Heyndrickxia acidicola: one gene and its partner. The protein of the gene in region 1 interacts with the protein of each later gene in a pairwise test. Links are inferred from orthologs where the notes say so. Each region holds a gene or a part of one and is shown in the gene's direction. Other genes may lie near its edges.

The links.
Region 2: the proteins of A5N88_RS21230 (region 1) and A5N88_RS10920 interact in binary tests that used the Bacillus subtilis proteins (3 or more experiments, as listed by UniProt). The link is inferred for Heyndrickxia acidicola from one-to-one orthologs.

The regions. Positions count from the first base shown.
Region 1 is NZ_KV440953.1:4,568,296-4,584,250, reverse strand. Bases 7,646-11,432 are described here. They hold A5N88_RS21230 (efflux RND transporter permease subunit), read left to right. Parts: upstream 7,646-7,977; coding sequence 7,978-11,232; downstream 11,233-11,432. Other genes in these bases: A5N88_RS21225 (CcdC protein domain-containing protein), read right to left, coding at 11,361-11,432. Also shown: A5N88_RS21270 (hypothetical protein), read left to right, coding at 347-625; A5N88_RS21265 (spore coat protein), read left to right, coding at 645-986; lepB (signal peptidase I), read right to left, coding at 1,115-1,654; A5N88_RS21255 (spore germination protein), read left to right, coding at 1,812-3,323; A5N88_RS21250 (GerAB/ArcD/ProY family transporter), read left to right, coding at 3,362-4,459; A5N88_RS21245 (Ger(x)C family spore germination protein), read left to right, coding at 4,456-5,520; A5N88_RS21240 (thioredoxin family protein), read left to right, coding at 5,647-5,970; A5N88_RS25235 (lmo0937 family membrane protein), read left to right, coding at 6,414-6,560; A5N88_RS21235 (TetR/AcrR family transcriptional regulator), read right to left, coding at 6,648-7,535; more of A5N88_RS21225, read right to left, coding at 11,433-11,891; copper chaperone CopZ, read right to left, coding at 12,793-13,017; A5N88_RS21215 (EAL domain-containing protein), read right to left, coding at 13,193-14,221; ltaS (lipoteichoic acid synthase), read right to left, coding at 14,592-15,955. UniProt on the Bacillus subtilis protein: Required for self-resistance to surfactin, an antimicrobial lipopeptide surfactant produced by B.subtilis. Also required for swarming motility.
Region 2 is NZ_KV440953.1:2,324,581-2,339,748, reverse strand. Bases 5,416-8,415 are described here. They hold A5N88_RS10920 (ABC transporter permease), read left to right. Parts: upstream 5,416-6,291; coding sequence 6,292-7,539; downstream 7,540-8,415. Other genes in these bases: A5N88_RS10915 (permease), read left to right, coding at 8,292-8,415; A5N88_RS10925 (ABC transporter ATP-binding protein), read left to right, coding at 5,416-6,299. In the rest of the region: A5N88_RS10955 (YlbF/YmcA family competence regulator), read left to right, coding at 1-75; A5N88_RS10950 (Cof-type HAD-IIB family hydrolase), read left to right, coding at 434-1,300; A5N88_RS10945 (coproporphyrinogen III oxidase), read left to right, coding at 1,587-3,104; A5N88_RS10940 (enoyl-CoA hydratase), read left to right, coding at 3,429-4,211; A5N88_RS10935 (YhzD family protein), read left to right, coding at 4,238-4,423; A5N88_RS10930 (TerC family protein), read right to left, coding at 4,510-5,178; more of A5N88_RS10925, read left to right, coding at 5,400-5,415; more of A5N88_RS10915, read left to right, coding at 8,416-9,215; A5N88_RS10910 (TIGR03943 family putative permease subunit), read left to right, coding at 9,335-10,378; A5N88_RS10905 (metallophosphoesterase family protein), read left to right, coding at 10,556-11,782; A5N88_RS10900 (ATP-binding protein), read left to right, coding at 11,839-14,805.

The DNA.
Region 1 (15,955 bases):
GGATTCCGAAGTCTTCGACTGAGATAAAGAAAACACAGCGAGGGACGAGATGATGTTGACTTATCGCAGGGAGGAGACGCAAAAATCCACTAGCCGATAGGCGCTGGAGCTAGACAATGAAAAGCGCAAGCGCCTTGCTCATCGGCGTATGGATTCCGTAGTCTTCGACTGAGATAAAGAAAACACAGCGAGGGACGAGATGATGTTGACTTATCGCAGGGAGGAGACGCAGAAATCCACTAGCCGATAGGCGCTGGAGCTAGATAGATACTACTTATATAATTTCATACGCTTATCCTTTAAAAAAGGACTGCACACACAGATCATGACTGGAGGTAATATGGACATGGAACAACAACACCAACAAACTAGTCAAAATCCTGCTCATGCTTATCATGAGCCTCCGCAGGTGCTGACTACAAAAGATTTATCTTATTTAAATGACATGCTTTCCTGGAATCTGCTTGCTATGAAAAAGGCTCATTTTGCAGCAGAGCACTGCCAGGATGCTTCATTAAGAAGCGCCTTTGAAAAATGCGGACAAATGCATCAGCAGCATTATCAACAAATTTTAGGACATTTGAATACAAATCAGCCAACACAAAACACTCAACAAATGATGTAACGGAACAGGAGGTACTACTATGCAAAATCAAAATGCACCCAAAATTCAAAATTCCAAAACTTCCATACCAGAAACTCCCCGCATGAATGATCGGGATCTTGCGAACGATTTACTGGCTATGGAAAAGTATATGACAGCTTCCTATAACACCGCCCTAAATGAAGCCAGTCACTCCGCCCTTTATCAGGATCTGCTTTCTATTTATACAGAAACACATAATGAGCAGCGCGAGCTCTATAATCTTATGTTCCATAATGGCTGGTACAAGCTCGAGGCTGCGGAGCAGCAAAAAATCCAGCAGGCTTACCAGCAGCATCAGGCATACTCCTCTCAATTTCCATACGGAAATCAAACACATTGAAAGAAAAGCGGAAGCGCCTTGCTCATCGGCGTACGGATTTAAAAGGCTTCGACTAAGATAAGGCCGAATACAAACTGAGAGCACCGAAATGGGTTAGAGAATTTCCTGTACCCATTTTGGTGCTCAAATTACTCTATTTTAAAATCCTTTAAAGGATAATAAATCAAGTCACACCTTGCCACAATGGCACTCGCAGGAAACAAACCGAGACCATTGCGGCTGTCCATGCTTTTCAGACGGTTATCCCCCATAACAAAAAATTTGCCTGCAGGCACCGTAATCGGTCCAAAATCCTGATTTAATATCTCCCCTTTTTTACGTGCTTCCATTCGATTTTTAACTAGATAATTTTCGGCTTCCTTTTTTCCATTCACAAAAAGATACCCTTTTTTGATTTGAATCTTATCACCTGGCAATCCAATTAAACGCTTAACGTAATTAACTTTATGGATTGTATCTTTAATGATAACAATATCTCCTCTTTGCGGCTTTTCAAGCTTATATACCTCTTTATTTGCCAGCATATGATCTCCATTAAACAGCGTAGTTTGCATAGACTCCCCCTCTACAATATAGGGTGAAAAGAAGCATACACCTATAGCTGCCAGTGCACAAAGCAGAAGTAATACTATCTTCAATCCCCTTGTTAAGAGCCTTCTCCTTTTCATTGAACCCCCTCCAAGTCTTCTAATGTCCTTTCTTTAAACTTATTCTGATTCCATCTCATTCATGCTGTTTTCACCATTAAGAGACACCTTACATAATTCCGGTCTATTTGGAAAAGATATGGACAAATCACTATTCATGCCAGGCACCGGGGGAAGAATGATGAATATTTTTAAGAGGAAAAAAAAGCAGAAACAGGCGAATACCAATCCAAGTCCTGGCGCACAGGTCTCAATGGAGGACAAACCAGCTTCAGATGATATAAAGGAAGAATTCTTTACTAATACAAAAATGAAATTTTCCTTTTCTCTGAAATTTGTTTCTACGATTATTGATGAAAATATCCTTCAGAAGGATGTCCTGCCTTACTTATTGGAGGGAGAATTCAGCGGCCTGAATGATGTCAAGTCCATTCTTCCTATTGCAGACGTGGAAGTTAGCACAGATCCATCTATAATTGAACAGAAAATGTTTAATGGATATGTCCTTCTGCGCTCTACACAAGAAAGTGATAAGTATGTCTTTATTGCTGCACAAAAAGAGGTAAGCAGATCTATCTCCGCACCGGAAATTGAGTTTAGTGTAATTGGCCCTAAAGAAGCATTTATTGAAACACTGGATCAAAACTTAAACCTGATTCGCAAAAGGCTTCCCATTAAGGAATTAATTATAAAAGATTTTACACTTGGCACTCTCTCAAAAACCAAGGTAGCCTTGCTGTATATTGATGGAATTGCCAATGAAGAAAATGTGAATACCGTTAAGCAGCGACTGCAGGATATTGACTTTGACGAAATTAGTGACAGCTCCTTTATCGAACAGCTGATGGCGGATAATCACAATTCTCCTTTCCCTCAATTTCTTGATACAGAAAGGCCAGACCGGGCAGCCGGAGTTCTTACCCAGGGAAAACTTATCATGCTTGTAGATGGCTCTCCACATGCCTTGATTGGTCCCACCACGCTGGTGGAGTTCTTTGGTTCCTTTGAAGATTATTATCTGAATTGGATTATTGCTACTGTATTCCGGCTTCTGCGGATATTCTCGGTTGTTTTCTCCATCCTGGTAACACCGTTATATGTAGCTGCGCTTACCTACCACTATCATTTAATTCCAAGGGACCTGATGGCTACTCTTATCAGCTCTAGGCAAGGAGTTCCGTTTCCACCGATCTTAGAAGCAGTTGTTCTGGAAGGGACTATTGAGCTCCTCCGGGAAGCCGGCGCCCGATTGCCGACGAAAATCGGCCAGACGATCGGTATCGTGGGCGGTATCGTAATTGGGACTGCTTCTGTTGAAGCAGGATTCACGAGCAATGTGCTGCTCATTCTGGTTGCCCTTGCAGCACTGGCCTCCTTTACCACCCCTGTATATAAAATTGGTAATACGATCAGGCTTTTGCGTTTCCCCTTTTTGTTTTTTGCTGAGCTTTGGGGACTTCTTGGAATTGTCTTTTGTTTTTGCATTCTGATGACACATTTATTGAGGCTGACCTCTCTTGGCCGTCCATTTCTCGAGCCGCTCTATCCTCCACGCGTCATCGATTTGAAGGATACCATTGTAAGGCTTGGTTTCAACAAACAATCACTACGGCCGCAATATTTACGAACAGAAAAGACTCGGCGGTTTCCTAAAAAAGACGGAAAGATTAAGAAAGACATAGATGAGTAATCCAGATATAGAAGAATGCCCATATTGGAGGTGATACCTTGAAGCCCATTCCGGAAAATCTTAAAGTTTCACATTTCCTCACCTTTTATTTAATGGTTTCCATGCAAGTCGGTGTGGGAATTTTGGGGTTTCAGCGTATCATAGCCCGTATTGCCGGCTACGATTCTTGGATATCGGTGATTATTGCAGGTGTCAGTTCCAATATCATTATGTGGTTCATGTATAAGCTTATGGAAAACAGCAATGGCGATTTAATTGACGTTCATCGTGACCTTTTTGGAAAATGGCTGGGATCACTGGTCAGTATTGTTTTTGGGTTTTACTTCATCGCACTTCTTATCACCATTCTAAAAACGTATATCGAAATCGTTCAGGTATGGATGTTTCCGGATTTCAGCACCTTCTGGTTTGGGGCAGCCTTTCTCCTTCTGTGCATTTATATCATTTATGGAGGATTTCGGACAGTAACAGGGATTGCATTTTTTGCCTTCGTCCTTCCATTATATATAACGATAATATTTGGGCTTGCCCTCCAGTTTGCAGATTTCTTTCATTTTTTACCGATATTGGACCACTCTTTTTCCAAGATTTTGAGTGCTTCACAAAGTATGTCTTTATCCTATTCAGGATATGAAATTTTTGTCTTTTTCTATCCTTTTATAAAGAATCCAGAGAAATCAAAGAAATGGACACACTTCGGACTGATTTTTACCATGATTTTATATTTGTACACTGTATTTGTTTCTTTTTCTTTTTATACTGAGGAACAGCTCTCCAAAGATATTTGGGCCACATTAACCACCTTTAAAATTGTTCATTTGCCTGTAGCAGAAAGGTTTGAATACATTGGCATTGCCAACTGGTGCCTGATCATTCTTCCAAATGTCTGCCTTGCACTTTGGTGTGCCACCCGCATTTTTAAGAGAACCATCAAACTGAACCAGCGAATAGGAGTCATTTTAATATCCGTTTTGGCGCTTATTATCATGATATTTTTTAAAACACGAGGGCAAATTGACAATTTAAATACCATTGTTGGAGGAGTCAGTTTTTTATTGGATTATTTCTACATTCCACTCCTAACCGTAATATTACTGCTTGTGAATAAGCTGAAAAGGGGGAAAAAAATGCAATGAAATCATTTTCTCTCATCCTTTTGTGCTTCCTTTTGCTTACAGGATGTGTCCAGCAGCAAATTATTGATGAAGTGAATGTCGAGACTGGTCTGGGCTTTGATTTACTAGAAGGTAACCGTATTAAGGGTACCGTTCTTTATCCTCAATTTCTGCCGGATAAAAGTGTCAATAATGTCACGATTGTTGAATCGGCCAAGGTCAGCCGTGATTTATTATCCAAGCTTGAAAGGCAGTCCAATCAGCCTCTTGTTACAGGAAGCCTGGAGGTTGTATTATTCGGAAAAAAACTTGCGAAAGAGGGGTTTTTCCATCTGATTGATTCCTTGCAGCGCGATCCTAATATTGGGTCAAGAATTGATTTGGCTGTCGTGGATGGTACCGCCGAAGAAGTTCTTCAGGGAAAATACGGAATGGAAGGGAATGGGGTCTACATTAAAAGCCTGATGGACCATAACATGAAATACAGGGATGTTCCAAGGCAGAATCTCCACCTCTTCGCTTCCTATTTATATTCCAAAGGAAGAACGACTTATCTGCCCATTATTAGAAAGGTAAACAATACGGAATTGGAAATCAGCGGGATGGGCCTTTTTAATAATAAAAGATTAGTTCAAAAAATTGGCGAAGAAAAAATGTTTTTCTTTAAAATCCTGGTGGATAAATACAGTGAAGGCAGCGAAACCATTAAATTAGATGGGGATGAAGCAGTCGTCAGAAGTATCAGCTCCACCAATAAAATAAAGGTGAATACTCATAAACATCCGACAGAGGTAACAATTGAAGTAAAAGTTAATGGAGTAATTCGTGAATTTACTGGTAATCATCTAGACATGAAAAAAGAAAACGTCATTAGAGAAAAATTTGAAAAGATAATAAAAAAAGAAACGCTGAGCATGCTAAAGCAATTTCAAAAAAATCATATTGATCCTGTAGGCATTGGCGAACGCGTTCAAAGCGTTACGCGCCATTTTAACTGGAGCAAGTGGAGGGACGAATATCCAAACGTTAAATTTAAGGTGAAACCAAAGGTTATTATCATGGAAAGCGGTACGGTGGAGTAAGTTCATTTCTAAGCGCTTTTTATAACAACATTCACTTTCTATTCTATAAGCAAGCAGAAACATTGAATTACACAGGAAGAATGACTACAATACAATTATAGTTTTAATAACACGAGGTGGTATAGAGTGGAAGAAATTAAAAAAACCGAAACATATCAAGAACTCATTTCTCAATCAGAGCCAGTCATCATAAAGTTTTTTGCTGATTGGTGCCCGGATTGCAAGGTAATGGACATGTTCATTGATGATGTAATAAAAGAACATCAAGAGTACAAGTGGTTCGAAATGAATACCGATCAATTCCCTGAGGTGGCAAAAGAGAACCAGGTAATGGGGATTCCGAGCCTTCTCATTTTCCAGGACGGTGAAAAGAAAGCACATTTACACAGTGCAAATGCAAAATCACCTGAACAAGTGAAGGATTTTTTAGAATTAGTAAAATCTAACTAAAAAATGCGGAAGCGCCTTGTTCATCGGCGTACGGATTCCGTAGTCTTTGACTGAGATAAAGGAAACACAGTGAGGAACGAGCTGATGTTTCCTTATCGTAGGGAAAAGACGCAGAAATCCGATAGGCGCTGGAGCTGGACAATGAAATGGGGAAGCCCCTTGTTCATGACTGAGATAAAGGAATCATAGCGAGGCCGTTCATAAAAATTTTATAGGCTAATCCTCAATAAACCCGGCAAGAGCCGGGTTTATTATTTATACAGAGTTCAGTCTGTCATCTTTTCTCCTCTAATTTCTGCCAATTAATATTCAAAGTATATTCTCACTTTTCCATTTTATCATGAGAAAAATGGATTAAATGATGACTAACTTGTTTGCTTTTTAAATTTTGGGGTAATCTATCAGTAAGTAAAGCAAATAAACAGAAAGAAAGGTGAAAATACATGCTTTGGACTATAATTGGTATTTTGCTTATACTTTGGATTTTAGGATTTTCCCTTCACATTGCAGGCGGATTAATTCACATCCTGCTGGTTATTGCTATCATTGTCTTCATCATTAACCTTGTAACAGGTCGAAGACGATCATAGCAGGTCAAATAAGAAAAAAGAGTAAAAATTTTATACTTTCCACAAAAAAAGCAGGGCCCTTGGCCCTGCTTTTTCCATTTCAAACTCTTACAAAAGCTTTATTCCCAGAAGGCCTCCGATTTTCTGTCTTTGCTCTTCCAGTTCTTTTATTCCTTTAAAGTTTGTTAACAGTCCCTGAAATACGTATTTTTTAATAGGCATACTAGCAGCTTCGTTTAACAGGAAATCAGCGGCATCCATCAGCTCCTGCTGCTTTTCCGCCTTTAAGGGCAGCTGTTCTAATATCGATTTCATTTCTTTTAAGATATGCACTACTTCTTCCTCCGGATTGCTATTTTCTTTACAGCTCGTTTGGAAGAAGGCATCGATCCCGTTTGAACCGATTATCGGCTCCTCCCCTTTCTCCAAAAAGGATACTACCAACTCATCAATTCTTTTCATAATGAACTCAGACAGTCTGTCAACATTGAGTTGGATTCCCTGAAAGATCGTTACTCTTAAATATGAATTTCGAATTCCGTCCAAAGAAAGAATAACATCTCCAATAAAGGGTCTGATTTTATCACCATATATCATCATTAAGTGGCTTTCATACCATTTTATCGTCTCTGCAATATTTTTCTGTAAATATTCTCGCAGCTCTTTATTAATGGAATGATTTTGCTCACGTATGTGCATAACGATAAAATCCCGATGCTGTATAAAAAATTCAAATTGCGCCTTAATTTGTTCTTTCATTTTATCGCGGGGTGCCAATTCCGTTTCGCTTATTTTCACTATTTTCGAGCGCAGAATCGCGTAGTAATAATCAAAAATAGCAAGTAAAAGCTCTTCTTTGGATGAAAAATAAGTATAAAATGCTCCCTTTGAAATGCCATACTCTGTTACAATATCCTGCACAGAAGTTGACTGAAAGCCTTTTTCAGCAAATAGCTTAATCGCTGTTTCCAATAGCTCAATTTTTTTTTGTTTCATCCTTTTTCACCTCCCAATCGTACATACCACTTTAAGAGTATGATTCAGGCTGCAGGATGGGCATGGGCATGCGCATACATCTCGTTTCGCACCCCCATAAAGTCCCTTTGTATCTTCTATTTAGAAATCCAAAAAACAAAAGTGTATACAAGTCCATTCCTGCGATGATATGACTTCATAAAAAATTTATATAAAACAAATACTTATTTCTTGAAATGATATGACCAGTCAGTTATATTTTAAAAGGTAATGACCAGTCAGTCAAACTTATCTTTTACCTAGTCTTTATTACATATCCACTTTTCTTTTAGGGTCACCGAAGGACTGCCAGGAAAAAGCGGCTTACAACATTGCCGTCAAAATGGGGTAATTTTTTAAGAAAGCATTACATGAAACACAAAGCAGCTACCCTTTCGGTTGCTGGAAAAGGAGCGAGAATCTATTGAACGCTATCATTAACTTTTGCTTGAAAAACAAGTTTGCCATTTGGCTGATTACACTGATCGTCACAATAGCAGGCATTTATGCAGGGATAAATATGAAAATGGAAACCCTCCCTAATATTAATGCACCTATTATTACGATTACCACCACCTACCCTGGTGCAACACCGAATCAGGTAGCGGAAGACGTAACAAAGCCAATAGAGCAGCAAATTAAAAATCTTCCAGGCGTGGATACAGTGAGTTCGACCTCCATGCAAAATGCTTCTACTATCCAAATTCAATACAACTACAATAAAGATATGGATAAAGCACAAAACGAAGTAAAGGATGCCTTAACATCTGTCAATCTTCCGGACAACGTAAAGACTCCAACCGTTTCACGTTTTAATATTAATGATTTTCCAATCCTTTCCTTAAGCCTGTCCAATAAACATCAATCATTGGCTGAACTGACGCAAACAGCTACTGAGGATGTAATTCCGGACTTGGAGGGAATTGAAGGGGTTTCCCAGGTACAGGCATCAGGTCAGTATGTGCAAGAAGTGGACCTTACCTTTAACCAGGATAAACTGAATAAGTACGGCCTGTCTGAAGACACAATTAAACAATTGATTCAGGGTTCTGATGTATCCGTTCCCCTTGGGTTGATTAATTTTGGCAACAAAAATAAATCTGTTGTCATTGATGGAAATATAAAGTCCCTGGACGATTTTAAAAATATTGAAATTCCTTATACACCAAAACAGACTCCGTCAATGGGTGCTGCTGGAGGCAGTCAATCCTCCCAGGCTCAAGGAGGCATGCAGTCACAAAGCCAAGCAAGTCAGAGCGGACAAATGACAGGCAGACAAGGTTCTCAAAGCCAGGGTGCAGGTGCTCAGTATCAAAGTCAGTCCCACGCTCAATCTAGTACAGCAAATACTCAAGCCGGCAGTTCTCAAGCTGCTAATGTAAACCTTCCTACCGTTAAATTAAAGGATTTGGCAAACATTGTCCTGGTAGGCAAGCATGAATCTATTTCAAAAACAAACGGCCAAGAATCCATCGGGATTGAAATTACGAAATCCCAAGATGCGAATACCGTTGATGTTGCCAACAATATAAATGATGAAGTAAGCAAATTGAAAAAGACCCACCCGGGATTAACGGTATCGACCATTTTAGATCAGGCTACACCAATCAAGGATTCTGTCCAAACGATGCTGACAAAAGCCATCATCGGTGCAATCTTTGCCGTTTTAATTATCCTGATTTTCCTTAGAAACATCCGGTCTACCATTATTTCAGTCATATCGATTCCGCTTTCTCTATTAATCGGCGTCCTCATCCTTAAGCAAATGGATATTTCGCTGAATATTATGACCCTGGGCGCTATGACAGTCGCTATAGGACGGGTAGTCGACGATTCCATTGTCGTCATAGAAAATATCTATAGGCGCATGTCTGATTCAAATGAACCATTAAGAGGAAAAGATTTAATCCGAGAAGCAACAAAGGAAATGTTCCGTCCTATTGCTTCCTCCACTATTGTAACCGTCGCGGTCTTTCTGCCGCTTGGTTTAGTGCAGGGAATGGTCGGACAGCTGTTTCTACCTTTTGCCTTAACACTCGTATTCTCGCTATTAGCGTCCCTTGTCGTAGCTGTTACCGTTGTACCAATGTTTGCGGATTCCTTATTTAAAAAAGAAATAAAGAAAAAAAGCCAGCATGAAAAAGAACCAGCAGCAGGAAGGCTTGCCGGTGCCTATAAAAAGGCGTTAAACTGGTCCTTGAACCATAAGCTGATCACGTTTGGATTAGCCGTTCTGCTGTTGATAGGGAGCTTCTTTTTAGTGCCATTCATCGGTGTCAGCTTTATATCCAATGACCAACAAAAAACGGTTATGGCGACCTTTAATCCGAATCCAGGTGAAACACAACAGGATGTTGAAACCGTTGCTTCCAAAGCAGATGACTATTTCCTTCATCGGAAAGGCGTCCAAAATATCCAGTACTCCATTGGAAAAAGCCCATTTGGAGGAAACGACCAATCAGCGGTGTTCTATGCTGTATACAACAAGGATGCCAAAAACTTTGATAAAGAGCCTGACAAAGTCATAAAAGATCTACAAAGCATGACGAATAAGGGAACCTGGAAGTCTCAGGATTTCTCATCCTCAGGCAGCAGCAATCAAATAACCGTATCGGTATACGGTGACGATATCGATCAAATTAAACCAGTCGTTGAAAAGCTAGAAAACAATATGAAAGACGTTAAGAATTTAAAAAACGTAGATTCAAGTCTTTCTAAAACCTATCAGGAATATACACTTGAGGCTGATCAAAGCAAGCTCAGCAAGCTTGGGCTGACAGCTGGACAAATCGCCATGGGATTAAACCAATCAGGCAATAATCCCGCACTGACAACCCTTAAAATAAATGGTAAAGATATAGATGTTTATGTTCAAGCGGACAAAAGCAGCTATACAAATGTAAATGATTTAACCAATACAAAAATCAAGACCGCTTTAGGAAGTGAAGTACCGTTAAACAAGGTCGTCACAGTAAAAACCGGCGATACACCTGATACAATTTCCCGTCAGGACGGAAAGATGTACGCAAGCGTAACCGGAACAGTCGGCCAAGGTGATGTATCAAAGGTATCAAAAGATGTACAAAAAGCGATTGATAAAACAGATATCCCTAAAAACGTTCAAGTATCAATGGGCGGTGTGACAAAGGATATCAAAGATTCCTTTACAAATCTCGGCTTAGCCATGCTCGCAGCAGTGGCCATTGTTTATCTTATCCTTGTCATTACATTTGGCGGAGCATTGGCACCACTTGCCGTTTTATTCTCCCTGCCTTTCGCTATCATTGGCGGACTTGTGGCACTATGGATTACTCATGAAACACTCAGCGTGACATCCATGATCGGCGCCCTTATGCTGATTGGAATTGTTGTGACCAATGCCATTGTATTAATTGACCGTGTAATCCATAAAGAAAGAGAAGGATTCACAACAAGGGAAGCATTGCTTGAAGCGGGCGCAACCCGTCTTCGTCCAATTCTTATGACTGCTATTGCTACGATCGGGGCATTACTCCCATTGGCATTCGGGTTTGAAGGCGGAGGATTGATTTCAAAAGGCATGGGCGTCACCGTTATTGGCGGTCTTGCCAGCTCTACACTGCTTACATTGTTAATCGTTCCTGTGGTGTATGAGTTTTTTATGAAGTTTACAAGAAAGAGCAGCAGGAAAGAATCGTAACAAGATAGGCGCTGAAGCTAGACAAGAAAGTATCCACAGGTTTAGCATTTTATCATTACCTAAACAATAATAAAAAAGCAGATGCTTCTCAGCATCTGCTTTTTTGCATAGATTATCTTTTTTACCCTTCAACTGCTAATCTGCCGGTTTTCTTCTGCCATCCCCCTTGCCTTCCTAATAACATAAAAAGCATAGCCGACATAATAGACAACCAGCAAAAAATACACACCCATGGTCAAAGGATCCTTTGTGTACTGCATGTTCATCTGGCTGGAATTTAAATCGGCTTGTTTTCCTGATACTTGAAAAAGATAAAACATTCTATACAGGAAACGGCTTAAAAACACAAATAACACAAACGTCTCTATCCATATATGTGTACGATAGTAAATAGTGCCTTGCCTGGTTTCAAAGCGGCTCCATTTGATCGCCATGATCAGCAGTACACTGCCCAGAAGGCTTCCTGCAATTTCATAAATATAAGATACGGGGTGAATGGCACTGACTCCGAGCAAAAGCAGGACAACCAAAAGCAAAATCGTGCTTCGAATGACCAGCCTTCTTTGATGGTACGCTTGAAAACCAATCGACCTTTTAACACGGCGGTAAAGAATAAAAGCAATAAGCAAAACTGGAATTACATACTGGCTGTAATTCATGAAATACCACCTTTCATAATTGCATCTATTTAGATGATACCTCATTCCCTTATCAGTTTATATAGCCGCTACGCTTTTTTTCTAATGAATAAAGACCAGATAGGCCATGGTTTGAGCCCTCTCCTCGCTTGTCTTGATTGCAGAACCTTGTGGTTAATAAATCGCCCGCGTGGGGTACGGGGATGTAAAAGTGATTAACACTATATCGTCACTTTATTTGATTATATTTCAGGCTGCATTTGAACATTTCCTGCAGTTGGAGCGTTAGCAGTAGAAGAAAAATTGGCATTAACCCATTTAATGCTCACCACAAGGATGCTTTTCATCTCGCAACTGGATTTTACGGGCGATTTCAAACGAAATACGAGCGACTTTTTGGACAATACGGACGAAAAATCGAAAAATTCGGGCGAAATTCTGCTGTTTACAGGCGATTTAGGATAATATACCAAGGTTGCACCCCGATTCGCTTTAGTCCACTAAAGGGGTCAGACCCCTTTCATGCTTTACCGAACAAAAGCACCATGCTTGGCTCAGACGTTTTCTAAGCCAAGCATGGTGCAGTCTATTCATTTATTTCCTTGTATTTATGTTTAAATCTTTATTTTAAGGTTATTCCATAGCCTCAGCAGTACGATGATTATCCCCTGTCATCATTTATACAAAAAGCAGCAATCTATAGAAAAATACCCTTAAAAAACAAATAGCCCTTCCAAGGCAAATAATTTTGCTCTTGAAAAGGCAGGAAACTTTAAAAGTGACTGTGTTCATTGTGGATGTCAAATTTCGCTCCAGACGCTCTCTTCCCGCGGACACCTCAAAAGCTTCCTAGCACTTTTCACGCAGGAGCTTCATCCCTTCACCGCATTAAGACGAAATCGATAATGACCTTTAACAAAGCCTAAAAAAAAGGAACAATTTGTTCTGCGTCGTAGCCTTGCTCCTCTATTTCCTTTTTAATCTCAACGGCTGCAACTTTTTCAGCATCAAAGTCGACTTGAACCTCTCCGCTTTTAAGATCTACTTCTACCTCTTCGACACCTGCAAGTCGTCCAACACTCTCTTGAATGGTTTTTACACAATGGTTACAGGACATTCCTGTTACTTTAAAGGTAATATTTTGCATATAAACTGCCTCCCGTCCTATTTTCTTTACTATGCCCTTTTTTCAGTTATCATAATCTATTCCCGTTATAGTATACTCCCCTACCCTATAAAAAAGCTTTTCAATTTTGAGCAGCCAATGGATAATTGCCGTCCTCTCATACCAGGTCCAATTTATGTTTATACCACTGCATTTCTCATGCTCTCACCTGTTCCACAGGGTCCTTTACAGGTTTGCCAAGGTAATAGCCTTGGGCAAAGTCCATTCCGATTGCTGCACAGAATTCAAGCTCTTCTTTTCTCTCTATCCCCTCTCCCAAGACTTTTATGCCCATCTCTTTCGAAATATGGACTGCCTGCTGTAAAAATTTCTGATTCATCGTGTTTTGATCGCAATATGAGATAAAATTGCGGTCTAATTTGACGTAATCCGGCTGAAGCTTGGATAGGATGTCCAATGTGGCAAACCCGCTTCCCACATCATCCAAAGCCACCTTCATCCCTGATGCCTTATAGGTTTTAAAAATATTTTTCAAATGATCAATATCGTTTATTTCTTCCGTTTCCACAACTTCAAATACGAGGTCCGACGGCGATACGTTATATTTGTCTACAATTGAAAAGGTATGCTGTAAACAAAATTCGGGGTTGTAAATCGTGGACGGCAAAAAATTAATAAAGGTTTTCATGCCGTTTGGTATTTTTCCCACTCTTGATTTAATAGCTGTTTCCCTCGCCCTCTGATCAAGAAGTGAATATAATCCCGTTTTATGTGCTGCTTCAAAAAGCATGCCGGGAGGGACCTGCTTTTCTGAGTGATCAACCCGCAGCAGGGCTTCATAACCAAAAAGGTCGTGACTCTTCAAATTAATGATGGGCTGAAAATAACTTACAAATTTGTTCGATACAATGACATCAACCATTTCCTTGTTTCGAATTCTTTCTTTTAAGACGCTTAACTCAATCATAAGCGGTACTTTAAGTTCAGAGCCTGTTACGGCGGCACGGATTTCTCCAAGACCTCCTTCCTCAAGCATTTGAATCTCTTCCTCAAGTGACTGAATAGAGTCGTAGGGTATGTATAACTTATTTTCTATTAGTTTGGGCTTAAGTCCGTTTTTAAATACTGCAAGTGAAGCAGCATCATTTACAGGCAATGCCAGAAATCCCTGATGCATGATTGGAAAAGGAATACCGCACTCAGCACACAAATATTGATTTGTCATTTTTCGAATCATCCTTTGCTAAATAATCGCTGATCTTTGTGGCTTATTATACCATTTACCCCTAAAAATACTAAATAATCTGCTGGCAGATCATACATTAACACGAATATAGCAAACCTGACTTTCTTGTTTCATTTCCTAGGACATAAGTGCAGCACAAGCGTCTTTCTTACCGGAGTAAGGAATTCATAGCTCTCGACTGATATAAAGGAAAAGAAAACTAGATGTTGACTAATTGTAGGGAGGAGACATAGAAATCTGATTGCCGATAGGCGCTGAAGCTAGACAAGAAAAATATCGACAGGTTTAGCATTTTATAAGTTCCTAAGCACAGAAAAAGCCAGCTTCCAATAGGAGCCGGCTTTTTCTGTTAATTACTTGATTTTTGTGGTATGTGATTATAATTATATTTTTCACGGTTAATTGGGGTAAATCCTTTAGGAGTATAGAAGCGCAATAGATCGCCATACACCACTTTATCAGAAAGGCTTAACCTTTCCTGTACCATTTTTTCATCATTCTTTATTTCGAGATCCTTAGGAATCGTTACACCGGTATCTGGATTATAATACTTTCCGTTCAAAGAATAGACGTCAGGACTTACAAAGTCGCCATTACGGAACGGTACAACCTGGGAGTGCTGCTTTGAAAATAAATCCGTACCAAATTGAATGTAGTCTTTAGTATCGACTCCCAATAAATGCAGCACTGTCGGCAATACATCAATCTCGCCGCCATATTGGTGTTCAATTCCACCCTTAGTGCCTGGTACATGGATAATGAGCGGAACCTCCTGAAGCTTGGCTTCTTCTACAGGCGTAATTTCGGTGCCCATAATTTTTGCCATCGCAGTCTTATGGTTTTCTGAGATACCATAATGGTCACCATAAAATACGATAACAGAATGATTGTACAGACCTGACTGTTTCAAATAATCCATAAAGCTTTTTACTGCTTCATCCAAATAGCGTGCAGTTTGGAAGTAACTGTCTACAGATGAATCCCCTGTAGTTGCAGGACCAATGGTTGCATCCTCTTTTGAAATTGGATAAGGGAAATGATTCGACAATGTTATAAATTTAGCATAGAAAGGCTGCTTCAATGTTTTAAACATAGGAATCGATTCCTTGAAGAATGGTTTATCCTTTAATCCATAATTCAAGACGTCTTTGCTGTTCATATTATACCAGCTTGCATCAAAAAAGTGGTTAATACCGAAAGACTTATACGCTTCATCCCGGTTCCAGAAGGTTTTATAATTCCCATGGAATACGGCTGAATCATAGCCTCTTTCACCCAATATAGCAGGCTGGGACTGGAATGTATTCTGTGCTTTGGTCGTAAGTACAGAGCCCTGTGGAAGACCAAACAAAGAGTTTTCCAGCATGAATTCTGCATCAGACGTTTTCCCCTGGCCCGTTTGATGGAAGAAATGATCAAAATAATATGTGCCCTTCTCATGAGTGAGTGAATTTAAATAAGGCGTCACTTCTTGCCCGTTCAGTTTGTAATTTATTAAGAAATTTTGAAAGGACTCCAAGTGAATGTAAATAATATTCATGCCTTTCGCTTTCCCGAACATCTTTGGATCAGGTTTAGCATACTGAGCTTTTACAAAGTTCCGTACATCCGTCATATCGCTGCTGTCAGCAAAAGCTTCCTGTGCGGTTGCCGTCGTGTTTTGAATGGCATCATAAATAGTAAAATTGTAGGCTCCTAGATATTTAACCAAAT
Region 2 (15,168 bases), 2.2 Mb from region 1 along the record:
ATGAGTATGGCTATTAATGAATTAAATAAAATCATCATGAAACCTTTAGATGAACTATATGGTTCTATGAGATAAACACATAAAAGGAAACGGTCAGGTGACTGTTTCCTTTTATCTTTCTTTAAAGGGATAACCTGCTGTTTAATTTCTTTTAATACATTAAAGCAAGAAAGGGGTCAGACCCCTTTAATGCATTAAAGGGGCAAGATGGACCGTTTCGGAGTACGCATGCCTGCTATCCTATTGAGGTGATCTCCAGCACCCTTACTCAGGGGTTTTCAACGATGGAGTCTGTCTAGAGCTTTTATTTCTATTGCACTTGTTCTATAATATTGGGCTTTTTCATAAAACTATAGAAAGGGCAGGCTCAAGATATATTAACAAGAAAAGTCCATGAGTTCTATGACATGACACCATGATAAGGGGGAGCATCATGCTTTATAAAATGTTAGCATTGAATATTGATGGTACCTTGTTACAAGGTAATGGCCGTTTAAATAAAACAACAAAGGAAGCAATTGAATATGCCGGAAGTAAAGGGATTGCAGTCACGCTGGTTACGTCAAGGGATTTTTCGTCAGCTAATCGTATTGCAAAGGCCCTCAAGCTGAATACCTTTTTGGTTACTCATCAAGGCTCATACATTGCTGCAGACCTCAAGAAGCCTATGTTTGTAAAAAGGATCAGTGAGGAATCCTGTGCTGAATTAGTTCGCTTCCTTGAAAAGTTTCCGTCCAGAATACGGCTAGTTCATGAACATTATTCCCTTGCCAATAGAGTGAAGCTGCCAAGTAATTTGGTAGGCAAGGTTATGTTCCAAACCAGCAATGCGTTTTCATACTCAGAGCGTTACGTCGACTCATTAAGCGAGTCGCTCGCTGAATCGCCCATGTCTCCGCCTAAAATAGAAGTGATTTTTGAAGATACAGAAGATCGTCAGGACTGCAAAAAAGCCATCAATGCAATGTTTGATGAAGTAGATTGTATAGAAAATGAAGATGGAAAACTGGAAATCGTACCATCAGGAGTTTCGAAGCTAAAAGGTGTTCTTTATATATGTGATCGATTAAATATTCACCGTGAAGAGGTCGTCATGATCGGATCCGGTCCAGATGATTTGCCGCTCATTGAGTGGGCCGGTTTAGGGGTAGCCATGGGAAATGCATCACCCAAAATAAAGCGTGCTGCAGATTGGATAACCAGATCCAATAATGAAAACGGAGTATCCTATATGGTAAAGGAACATTTCCGTAAGCAGCAGCCAATACAATTTTTGCGAAAAATGAAACAAATGAAATAATATGACAAAGGGTCTCCTTTCTGGCAGAATGGATGGCCCTATTTTTATGTAAGTCTCTATTAAGGTTTCATGTTAATTGCGAAAAACCCAAAGACACGAGACAGCTGCTAAAAAAGCAGGTTAAGGGAGGCAATGGAGGCCAAGAACACCGAGGATGCTCCCGAGCAACTATTATCTCTCTAACATTCAGCATTACATACTCTCAAACCCAGCTTCATCGTTAGTTGACCTGACTAAGGTCATTCCAGTACACTTAAAGAAGTTTTTAAGGTGAAAGGTGATATCCATGAAAATTCAAATAGATGGACTGGAGGACGAACGATTTAAACGTCCCTTGCAAAATATAGCAAATTTATTTTTTGAGGAAACAGACATTTTTTTAGGTCAAGATAGTGATGCTGATATAAAAGTAGAAATTCTCCTTGATATAAAGGAGAATACAGTAACTGTTTCTGTATCCCTAGTAAAATCGGGCGATTCAGAAGTATATAGGGCAGCGTATTCCAAAGAGATAGAAGAGGGACTATCAGAAAAGGATTTTTTTACAAAAGTAAAAAATGCGGTCTCACATGTTTACTTATCCGTGTTGCAGAATTTCACTGGCATTTATCAAAAATGGGGAGTCCTTACAGGGGTACGCCCTACAAAACTTATGCACAAAAAAGTGCGGATGGGAATTGACAGGGAGCTGGCGCATAGTCAACTAAAAGAAGAATACATGCTTTCTGATGAAAAAATTGAGCTTATGCAATCCATCGTTGACCTCCAGCTTAAGGTAATACCCGACCTGTACACCTTACAGGATGAAGTCAGCATTTATATTGGTATCCCATTTTGCCCGACCAAGTGTGCGTATTGCACATTTCCTGCGTATGCCATTCTGGGCAAGCAGGGCCGTGTGGATTCCTTTCTAAGCGGTCTCCACTATGAAATGAGGGAAACGGGAAAATGGCTGAAGGAAAGAGGGATCAAAATTACAACTGTATACTTTGGCGGAGGGACCCCAACCTCTATTACGGCTGAAGAAATGGATCTTTTATATGAAGAAATGCATCAATCCTTCCCAGAAGTTTCTTCTATACGAGAGGTTACAGTTGAAGCTGGCAGGCCTGATACGATTACCCCTGAAAAGCTGGAAATTTTAAAAAAATGGAATATTGACCGAATCAGCATTAATCCACAGTCCTATACAAACGAAACGTTAAAGGCAATTGGACGGCACCACAGTGTAGAAGAAACCATTGATAAATTCCATTTAGCAAGAAGCATGGGCATGAACAATATCAACATGGATTTAATAATTGGACTCCCCGGTGAAGGGGTATCGGAATTCCAGCATTCCTTGGATGAAACGGACAAATTAATGCCCGAGTCCTTAACAGTGCATACCCTTTCCTTTAAACGTGCTTCTGAAATGACAAGAAATAAAGAAAAATACAAAGTGGCTGACCGAAGTGAAACGGAACAAATGATGTCGCTGGCTGAGAACTGGACGAAACAGCATCAATATGCACCTTATTATCTCTACAGGCAAAAAAATATCCTGGGAAACCTTGAAAATGTCGGGTATTCTCTTGAAAATCAAGAAAGCCTTTATAACATTATTATTATGGAAGAAGTACAAACCATTATTGGAATTGGATGCGGAGCAGCGAGCAAATTTATTGATCCTAAAACGGGACATATTCAGCAGTTCTCCAATCCAAAGGATCCCAAATCCTATAATGAAAACTTTAAGGAATATACAGAGAAAAAAATAGCTATTTTAGAAGAGCTTTATCCCGCACAAAGCACCCAAAAATAGCGTAATGTAAACCTGGCAGCTATATGCTTGCCAGGTTTATATTTTTGGTTCAGTTGTCTTGATGAGCGTTTTCTCCTGCAAAATTTGAAAGCTTCCAGGGCCTGTTTTAAACGTTCACTGCCAATGCCTGCTTTTTTAAGTTTCTTCAAGTGAAACGTTCATTTCACTTGTCATACAGCTAAGCTGAAAAAGATGTTATTAACATAAGAAATTTACATTGCCAAATTAAATAGCTGGAAATTTGAAAAAAGTGAAAAAGATATTGAAAAATGAATGGTCATTCAGTTATGCTATAGATAGAAAATTGTTAAAGGAGAGTGTACTATGATTTCCACTTATGAAACAATTGAAATTGATATACAGAAAGAAACAGCCTATATATCCTTGAATCGGCCCAAATCTCTTAACGCCCTGAATTCTACTCTTATTAGAGAATTACTTGATGGACTTAAATCCATTTCAATTAATCCAAATGTTAAAATCGTAGTGCTTAAAGGAAATGGAAGCGCTTTTTCGTCAGGGGGCGATATAAAAGAAATGCTTCAGATGAGCGGAGAGGATCTGTTTAAATCATTTATGGACCACATCAATGACTTAGTGACCACCCTTTATGGCATGCCAAAAATTACTATTGCTGCGATAAGCGGGGCTGCAGCAGGGCTTGGTCTTAGCATTGCGCTTGCATGTGACCATATCGTAGCGGAAAAGGATAGTAAGATCGCAATGAACTTTATCGGAATTGGACTTGTACCTGACGGGGGAGGTCATTTTTTACTTGAGAGAAGGATCGGCCAGGAAAAAGCTAAAAAGCTTATTTGGGAAGGAAAAGTCCTTTCAGGAGAAGAGGCAATAAATCTAGAAATTATTGATTCGGTGACAGATGACATTCATAGCGAGTTGGGAGTACTGCTGAAGGTATGGAAAGCAAAACCTCTTCTTGCCATGATTAAAACAAAAAAAATCTATACAGAATTAAATCGTCCAAAGTTTTTAAAATCCCTTGAGCTTGAAAAGGCTGCACAATGGAAGATGAGGCAAACCAAGGATCATTCAGAAGGAATTCAGGCGTTTGTAGAAAAAAGAAAACCTGAGTTTCATGGTGAATAGAGAAAGAACATGGAAGGAGAACGGGTATGGCTATTTTTAAATTAACTGCATTTGAACCAGATGGAGAAAAAATTCTTGATGAGTCTTTTGAAGCGGCATCTGAACAGGAGGCGAAACAAAAAGGAGAAACGCTGCTTAAGGAAAAGGGGGCCTTTGAAAAAACCCATCGGTGCACATCGCCTGCAGGTAAATTAATCTTGTTTCATCGATAGACCAGCAATTCACATACAAAACAATAAACGCAGCGGTTCATATACCGGCTGCGTTTTCTCTTATTAGGATGGGACTATTTCCTCGTTTAATGACTATGATGGAACCTGCGCTTTGAAGCCCGCCGGTTCACCCCGTATCCAGCGGCTACAACAGTAATGGTCACCACTCCAGTTAGGAAGTAGGTGAAATAGCCTTGGTCAAGATTAATTAGATTAAGGAACTGCTCGTCCTTAAAAAGCATATTGGCTCCTGTCCATGCCAGGATTCCAGAGCCAATGTAAGCAATCCAGCTATACTTATTCATCAGCTGTACAATTAACTTTGAAAAGAAAATCATGATAGGAATGCTGAAGGTTACGCCTATTGCAATGAGTCCTATATGGCCGTTTGAAGCTCCGGCAAGAGCTACGACATTATCTAGGCTCATGATTGCGTCTGCAGCAATAATAGTGCAAATGGCTTTTAATAGGCTGGATTCTGATTTTACCTTTACATTTTCCTCTCCGCCCACTAGAACCTTGTACGAAATCCATAAAAGAAGGATTCCGCCAATAACATTTACATAAGGAATTTTCATCAGTTCAACAATCACAAGAGCAAGGAGAATTCGAATAACAACGGCTCCAATTGTTCCAAATAAAATTCCTTTATTTTGTTGTTTGTCTGGCAGATTACGAGTAGCCATCGCAATCACAACAGCATTGTCTCCTGATAGGACGATATCAATTGCAATTATTTTTATGATTAACAGCATGGAAGCTGCAGAAAATTGAATATCATGGATCAAGAAATATACTCCTCTCTATTGCAGTCATATATCTATTCAATTTATCTTAACATAAAGAATTAACGATAGAAAAAATTTAATAGGATTTCTGAATAGAGTAAAAAATGGATCTTTTTTAGGGATGATTCGTATAACATAGAAGAGCAACAAAAGAAATTATTATAGAGAAGGAACCAGGGGGGAGTAGTTTGGTTTTAAAGCTGGAGAATGTAACAAAAAGGTTTAATGATTTTACCGCTGTTGATCAGCTGTCGCTAACCATACCAGAAAATGAAATGTTCGGATTTTTAGGTGCCAATGGAGCAGGAAAAACGACCACCTTTCGCATGATACTTGGGCTTTTGGAGCCTAATGAAGGGAGCGTTACATGGAATGGCAGCAAAATTGATTATTCGGCAAGTCCATATATCGGTTATTTGCCGGAAGAGCGGGGACTTTATCCGAAGCAGAAGGTGAAGGACCAACTAGTGTACCTGGCCAGACTTCGCGGAATGGAGAAGCAGGCTGCTGAAAAAGAGCTGTCAAAGTGGCTGGAAAAGTTTCATGTACCTGAGTATTCCGAAAAAAAATTAGATGAATTATCCAAAGGGAACCAACAAAAAATTCAATTTATTGCTGCTGTTTTGCATAGACCGCGGCTGCTTATTTTAGATGAACCTTTTAGTGGATTGGATCCCGTAAATGTTGAACTTTTAAAAAGTGCAGTTTGGGACTTGAAACACTCAGGTACAACCATTGTATTTTCAAGCCATAGAATGGAGCACGTGGAAGAGCTCTGTGAAAATCTTTGTATTATGCACCATGGCAGGCCGGTCGTTTACGGAAGGCTGAGGGATATTAAGAAATCCTTTGGCAAAAAAAGTATTTCAATCCATGCAGATTTTGACTTGGGCTTTTTAAAGAATTTAGAGGGGATAACAGCGTGCAAACTAACAGCACAGGGAGCAGTACTACAGTTAGAAAAGGAAGAACTCGCCCAAACAGTCTTGATAAAGTTATGTGAAAAAGGGTTCGTTCGTAAGTTTGAGCTGGAAGAACCCTCTTTAAATGATATCTTTATAGAAAAGGTGGGGGACCAGCATGGATAAGTTCTTTTTAATTCTGTCTTACACATATACGACAAAATTGAAGACAAAAGCCTTCATCATTACCACCATAATCATGATTGCATGTGTTACTCTAATGGGGAATATGAGCAGAATTATGGATATGTTTAAGGGGAATGATGTTAAAAAAATTGCCATTATTGATCAAAGTCATATACTTTTCCAGGTCTATGCCCTTCAGTTAAAGAAGATAAATAAGGACATAGAGCCTGTTCAGGTAAATAGTTCAGAAAAGCAGCTGCAAAAGGACGTCTTTAAAGGCAAATATGACGGATATCTTGTTCTATCTTTAAATGAGGGGCTGCCTTCCGCGATATATAAAGCACCGACACTTACGGATACTGATTTTTCAAATTATCTTGAGCAGGCACTTCAAATTGTTAAGGGAGGCGTTGCGGCAGCCAAACTGAATCTCTCGCCGCAACAGTTATCTTTACTGAGCGATCCGGTAAGCTTTAAACAGATGACTCTCGGGAAGAACGGAAAAACATCAGCACAGCTGGCAGAGGCAAGAGGGCTTGTGTATGTCCTGCTGTTTGCCATTTATTTTGCTGTATTGTCCTATGCCAATATGGTCGGTACAGAAATAGCAAAAGAAAAAGCGACGAGGGTAATGGAAATTTTGATATCCAGCGCAGCCCCAGTTCAGCAAATGTTTGCAAAAATTGCAGGGATAGCTTTACTGGGACTGACCCAAATGGCTGTTTTGCTGGGGATCGGCTACCTTGTGTTAAAGCAAAATATGAATACTATGCAGGGATCATTTTTCTCAGTGTTTGGATTTGGAAATACATCTCCGGCAACGATTTTGTATGCCATTATCTTTTTCTTGCTCGGATACTTATTGTATGCTACATTAGCTGCTTTTTTAGGCTCTTTAGTCAGCAGAATAGAAGATGTACAGCAAGTAATGCTGCCTATGACATTTTTGGTTATGATCGGATTCTTTATCGCCATGTCAGGACTGGGAAACCCTGAAGCTGGTTTTGTGACTGTTACATCCTATATCCCATTTTTTACACCGATGATTATGTTCATGAGAATGGGTATGCTTGACCTGCCAATTTGGCAAGGACTTATAGGAATCCTGATTTTAGTTGTTTCTATCCTGATTTTTGCTTTAATTGGAGCAAAAATATATCGCGGCGGTGTCCTAATGTATGGAAAAAACACCTATTTAAAAAATATTAAAAAAGCGCTGCAGCTATCCAAAAGCAAATGAGACAAAGAAAAGCGGATAGCGCCGTTAATCGGCGACCAGCATAAGACGATCCGGCCAGAAGGTTTGCTCTTTAACCTTTTGGCCGGAGTGGCTTATGACCTCGAGCCGATGGCGCAAGGAGCTGGACAAAGAAAAGCGGATTGCGCCGTTAATCGGCGACCCATAGGGGATCGCATATAGGATGGAAGCTATCATGTCAGTATTAAGAGACTTTAAGAACTTTTCTTTGTTCTTTAAAGTCTTTTTTTAGGATGGTTACCTTGAAAAAACAAACATTCTCTGGTAATAATCATTGTATTATTGTTATGTCGAGCACACATTTTCATGCGCCATAGTTCGAATGTGATTATCATGATGCTCTCTGTTAAAGAAGAATGTTGATTGGAACAGATACGCAAGGCTCCTGCTTAGAAAAGCGTGTTAGGAGAGAACTCCGCAGAAGCATGCGGCGAGGAGGCTCCCCTACCGCCTGCGGAAAGCGAGTGTCTGCAACAGAAATCAACAGGCAAGATTAATAGAGCCTTAATAAAAGTATAAAATTAGGGTGAAAGACAGGGATTTTCAATTATTGAGAAGGGCATCCATTTACCAAAACTCTATTTTATAGTATCCTTATCCACAGACGTTTTAGACTTATTTTAATTCGTAGCTTACTAGTACGAATCTGTCAGAATCAATGAAATACACTTCGCTATACTATTTAAGAGATAATGTAAATGTTTAGTGAATGGAAGTAGAGGGAGAGAACAACCTTGTTAAATCAATCCTTTTTACAAATGAATACAATTTTTATTAGTATTATTATTGAAGCACTGCCGTTTATTGTATTAGGTGTATTCATAGCAGCATTTATCCAAATGTTTATTACAGAAGAAATGATAGCAAAAATTATGCCAAAGAACCGATTTTTATCGATAGCAATAGGGACAGGCATCGGTTCATTGTTCCCTGCTTGTGAATGCGGGATTGTCCCCATTACACAAAGGCTTGTAAAGAAAAACGTTCCTCTTTATTCCGCAATGGCATTTATGTTGACGGGCCCCATCATTAATCCAGTAGTTATATTCTCTACGTTTATTGCTTTTGGTGATAGCTGGAAAATGGCGTTATACCGCAGTGCCCTGGCAATTGCGGTGGCAGTTGTCGTTTCAATTATTATTTCCTATGTATTTACGGAAAACCAATTAAGAGAATATATTGAAAAGAAAGTGAGCGGACTTACCCACTCACATGATCATTCCCATCATGACCATTCCAATATGAAATTCTCTGAGAAGCTAAAAGATATGGTTAATCATGCGATTGACGAATTCTTTTCTGTAGGTAAGTTTCTTGTCTTCGGAGCATTGATTTCATCAGCAATGCAAACCTTCATTAAGACAAGCACACTTCTTTCTTTAGGCCACACAAAGGCTACCGCTATTTTAGTCATGATGCTTTTAGCCTTTATTTTATCCATCTGTTCCGAAGCGGATGCCTTTATTGCGTCTTCTTTCAGCGGAATGTTTGGTACAGGCCCTATCATTGCTTTTCTGGTTTTTGGAGCAATGGTTGATATAAAAAATCTGTTTATGATGCTGGATGTATTTAAAAGAAAATTTGTCCTTGCTCTTATTGGGTTAATCTTTGTTTCGGTATTTATAGGCTCTTTGTTTTTATCAAGCTTTATTAATTAACAGATTAGACGCTCTATTAAATTTCGAAATTGATAACTGCTTGTTTTTTAACAGAGCCAATCGTTTAGTAGAGTGGAGGCCAACATTATCACTCTCAATGTTTATTGGAGGTGGACATTCTGATACGCTTTATCATTTTATTTGGATTTACGTACTTTTTTCTTCAACTGCATGTTTCTGGGAATATCAGTAAATATATTAATATGAAATATTCATATCTGTCCTTTTCTATGATCTTTGTAATGGGATTTCTATCCATCTATCAATTGGTCAAATGGGTAAAGGAAGGCGACGAGAAGGAAAAGGAAAGAGAAATTAAAAAGCAGTTAAAAAAGCAAAAGAAACTGGAAAAGAAGCAGGGGAAAGTACAGCCGCCTGTTGAAAAAGATGATTTATTCCACAACAGCCAAAAGGCTCATATTCAAGATGTGCATCACAGTCACGATCATCATCACACACACGAGCACGATCATGAGCACCACCACCACGATCATGGACATAGTCACAACGGTCATCATAGCCATGATCACTCGCATGAAGAAAACACTTGGTACAAAAAGGTTTTTGTATACGGACTGCTTCTCATTCCGTTGATTACAGGCTTGTTTTTGCCTGTCGCCACACTAAATTCGACGATTGTAAAAGCAAAGGGTTTTCACTTTGCAGCCATAGAGGATGATGATCCATACTCTAATCATCAGGTTTTACGCCCGAATTCCAGTCTTTATTATGGAAAAGATGAGTATTCATCCATGGAGCAATCAGACCTGAAAACCTATGGGTCTAAGCAGCATGTAACGCTAAATGATGGGAACTATTTCAGAGCCTTAGAAAGTATTTATAATTATCCTGGAAACTATGAAAATAAAACGATTACGCTAAAAGGATTCGTCTATCGTGCCGGTGATTTAAGTAATAATCAGCTTTATCTCCTGCGCTTTGGTATCATTCACTGTATTGCAGATGCAGGAGTATACGGCATGATGGTTGATTTTCCGAAAGATATGAAAGCAGAAAAGGAAAATACCTGGCTGCAAGTAACCGGAACACTAAGTACCATCTACAATCATCAATTCCAGGGAACCATTCCTTATTTACAGGTGACAAGCTGGAAAGTAATTCAGCAGCCGTCTGATCCGTATGTATATCGAAAATATAATTAAATTGAGTGGTAAGAGCCGTATCCATTTCGGCTCTTATTTTTCTATAATAAGAATAGAATCAGCTCCCTTTTTCCATGCTGATTCTATTGCAAAACCATGATGTTTAATGTTTAGAAAACAAGAATGTTCGTTTATAATAATAAGGGAACGTATATTCGAGAAATAGGAGTGGTCCAAGTGAAACAAATTCGTTTTATTCATGCAGCCGACCTCCATTTGGACAGCCCCTATGCAGGTTTAAGGAAGCTGCCTAAAGGCATTTTTAAAAGAGTCCAGGAAAGTACTTTTTCTTCTATGGAAAAAATGGTTGAGTTTGCAATAAGGACAAGAGTTGATTTTATGCTTCTGGTCGGTGATTTATTCGATGGGGAAGACAGAAGTATAAAAGCACAGGCAAGACTTAGAAAACAAATGGAAAAACTTCTTGAACATAATATAGAGATCTTCGTTTTGCATGGAAACCATGATCATTTATCAGGATCCTGGACGACTATTCATATGCCTGAGAATGTGCACACCTTCTCCGCTGAGGCCGAAAAGCTTGAATACAAGGCAAAAGACGGCACCAAGGTTAACTTATATGGTTTCAGTTATCCCACAAGACATGTCCTGGAAAAAGTGATCGATACGTATCCGCAAGCAGAAGGGGCAGATTTTCACATTGGCCTGTTACACGGACAGCTTGAAGGAGGAAACACTGATCACCAGCCATATGCTCCTTTTACTGTTCCTGACCTTCTTGAAAAAGGCATGGATTATTGGGCGCTTGGGCATATACATAAGCATCAAATCCTGCATGAAGATCCTTATATTGTCTATCCGGGAAATATACAGGGGCGCAACCGAAAAGAGTCCGGTCCCAAGGGCTGTACCATGGTTACCCTAACAGACGAAACTGCTTCGCTTCAGTTTGTTGAGACTTCAGATATTGTATGGCATTCAGCAGAAATATATATACAGGGAATCAACGATTTCTCTGCACTATATTTGGAATGCAGAGAGCAGGTGGAAAAGGTAAGGAGGAAAGAACAGGGAACCCTTCTGAAAATTGTACTTCATGACGATGGGAGCCTGGACGAAGAGTCAGTACAAAAAATGAAAAACGGCGAGCTTTTGGATGTGCTGCAGGATGGAGAAGAAGAGGAAGATGCTTTTGTATGGGTGTATGATATTGAACGGAAAATGAATGATGTCTCTCACCAAAACCAGGAAGCATCTTTCCTAAAAGAAATTTCACGTACAGAAGAGCATCTGATAGAGCGCAATGCATTTGAAGCTGCTCTAGGAGAATTGTATTTACAAAGGTATGCAAGCAGATATTTGGAAGAAATATCGGAAGAGGAGCAAAAACAATTGCTTGAAGAGGCACATGAGCTGATTTCCTTTTATATTGCCAAGTCATAAAAACAAAGAACTGTGCAAAAAATGAAGAAAATTTCATTGAAAAGGAGGAAAGACATTTGAAGATCAAAGAAATACAAATATATGGATATGGGAAGATAGTAGAATTGAATGTTGTCAATATTCACTCCCTCCAGGTGATTTTCGGAAAAAATGAAGCGGGGAAATCGACTATGATGGCTTTCATTCATGCGATTTTCTTTGGTTTTCCTACCAAGCAAAGCTCTGATTTGCGGTACGAACCAAAGAGCCATTCAAATTACGGAGGAAAAATTCTACTGGAAACGGATTCGCATGGCCATATCATAATTGAAAGGATAAGAGGCAAGGCTGCTGGAGATGTTCTGGTCCAATTGGAGGATGGAGAAACAGGCGGGGAAGAATTATTAAAACAAATTCTTAATGGAATAGATAAGTCTGCTTATCAATCTATTTTTTCCTTTAATGTTCAAGGGCTTCAAAATGTTGGGAAAATAAAAGCAGAGGATTTGGGCAGATATCTGTTTGCAGCAGGGACTATGGGAACAGACAGAATGTTACAGGCAGAACAGCAGCTGCAAAAGCAGCTCGATCTTCTTTTTAAACCAAGTGGACGCAAACCTGAGATGAACCAGCTCTTGGAGGAATTAAAGGAAAAGGACCGTGAATTAAAAACGGCAAAATCCAAGAACCAGGATTACTCATTGCTGCTTTCGAAAAAGGCTGACCTTCAAGCTATGCTTTCCGCATTACAGGCAGAAAGCAAAAATTTGCAAAACAGACTCAATAAAACGGAAGCACTGATTAAGGAATGGCCTTTATTTAAAGAGATGGAGCAGTTTCAAAGTAAATTAGTGTCATTAGGGAATACCGAGCCTTTTCCGATTGATGGGCTATCAAGAATGGAAAAGCTCGAAGATAAATATAGGAATGCAAAGAGTGAGCTTTCCAATATAAACATGCGATTGTCCGAGCTGGATGCCCCCTTATTGAATACCAAACCCGACCCTTTAATAAAAGAGCATCAGGAGGAAATTGATCACTATTGTGAGAACTGGCAGCATGTCCTCCAATGGAAGGATGCCGCTGTTTCGTGGTCATTTGAGCTAGAAAAATGCAGAGATCAAATCCAGCAGCTAAAAAAAGAACTCCACTTCCAAGATGAAGAGATGTCCAGGTTGTCCAAGATAGATTTGGGAATTAGTATGAAAGAGAATCTGCGTCTGGCTGTAAGGGAGGATGTATCTTTGAATGCCTCTCGCAACGATTTGAATGCAAGACTGGCAAAAGAGGGAGCAGAGCTCTCTGAAATTGAAAAATTGTGTGACAAACTGGAAGCACAAATGCTTTCGGAAGAACAATTTCGCCGCATGGCAGAACAGCAGCAAAATCTCTCCAACCACAAAATGTGGAGTGATGAATACGAACGTATCCATGACAAGCTCAGCTTTCTTATGAAATTAGAAAAGGATAGTCCAAAAAATTCATCTATACCTTATATCATCCTATGTATTTTCTTTATGATTCTCTTGGGAACGGGGATTATGACCAGGCAAATGTTACTTGCAGGAGGTTCTTTGGCAGGCGTATTCATCTCCTTCCTGTATCTTATAGTCCTTAAAAAGAAGAGCGATAATGGAAACACTAGCAAAGACATTAAAGTGCTGAAGGACAAAGAACGGGCGCTGAAAGCAAAGCTTTCAACTATTCAAGATACAGCTGGTACCGAAGAATATGCAGCTCAAATAAGGCTTAGGGAAGAATGGAAGGAAAGAATTCTTCAGTTAGAAAAACAGCAGAATAAGTATACAGAAATAAAAGAAAACTGGAAGCAATTAATGCAAAAACAAGAGGAAAATGACCGTCTTCTTATGGGAATCAAGCAGAGTCTTTTCTTAAAGAGCGATTTTTCTTCAGAGCAGCTAATGGACGCTTTCAATCTTTTGGAAAAACTAATTCAAATGGTGAGAAAAGAAGATGAGATTCTCAAAAAAATTGACCATCTTAAAAGAAAAATAAAAGAGTGGGAAACGAAATTTGTGGAGGTTATGTCAACCATTAAGGCCGACCTGCAGCCAACTGAAGAGGGCGTTATTCAGCTGAAAACACTTATAAAGATAGAGAAGGAAAAGCAAGTAAATTATAGGGAGCTAAATTCCTTATGCAATGATCTTTCTATCCAGAAAACAAAATGGCAATCAGAGTATGATGCGAATGTCCAGTCCATCCAGGAATTGTTGCGTTCTGCCGAGGAAAAGGATATAGAAGGCTACAGAGAAAAGGGACAACGGGTCATTCAAGCGGCAAAACTGCGGGAGCATCTTTCAATCATAAAGGACAAACTGAAAAAAGAAGATATTCAGCTATTGGTGGAAGCCGGTTCATTGCAAAATTTAGAAGAAGAGCATGTTCTATTAGAGCAAAGCCTTAAGAAAACAACGAAAAATACGGAAGAGGCTCAAACAGAATTGGCAAGGTTGGCTTATGAGATCGACCGTATGGAGGAAGGGGGAACCTTTACCGATAAACTCCATGAATTCTACCAGCTTAAATCGGAATTCAACGAGAAGGCAAAGGAATGGGGCAGACTCGCTCTATCAAAGAAAATCCTTTCTCAAACGCTCAGCAGATTAAAGGAAGAACGTTTTCCAAAGGTGATTCAAGCAGCAGAAAAATATCTGCAGATTCTGACTGGAGCGAACTATGATCATATCATTCTTCAAAAGGATGGCAGCATTCTTATTGAAAGAACTGACCATGTCTTATTTGAGCCAGGAGAGCTAAGCCAGGCAACGGCGGAGCAATTGTACGTAGCCCTGCGTTTTGCTTTGATTCAAATCTTAAAAGATGACTGCCCTCTTCCCATTATTATTGATGATAGCTTTGTAAACTTTGATAAAGAAAGGACATTACAGGTAATTCAGCTTTTAGAGGAAATGAGCGAATCGGTACAAATCCTCTTTTTTACCTGTCATGAACACCTTTTAAAATTATTCTCAAAAACTGGGGTGATTAATATTTCAGAAACGATGCAAATCGCTAGATAAACCATTTTTCAGAGGATAAATATAAAATATATATAAAATATGCTCGCGGCCTCGCTGTGTATTCTTTGTATCAGTAGGAGACTGTGAAATCCTTACGCCGATGAGCAAGGCGCCTGCGCTTTTCATTGTCCAGCTCCAACGCCTATCGGCTAGAGGATTTCTACGTCTTCTCCCTGCGATAAGTCAACATCAGCTCGTGACCTCACTGTGTTTCCTTTATCTCAGTCGGAGACAGCGTAATCCTTACGCCGATGAGCAAGGCGCCTGCGCTTTTCTTTTCGTGCTGCAGTGGTTATATTTTCAATTGCCAACAAGAAAAACATATGTGATATACTCAAATTATTGAATAGATCGAGAATCATG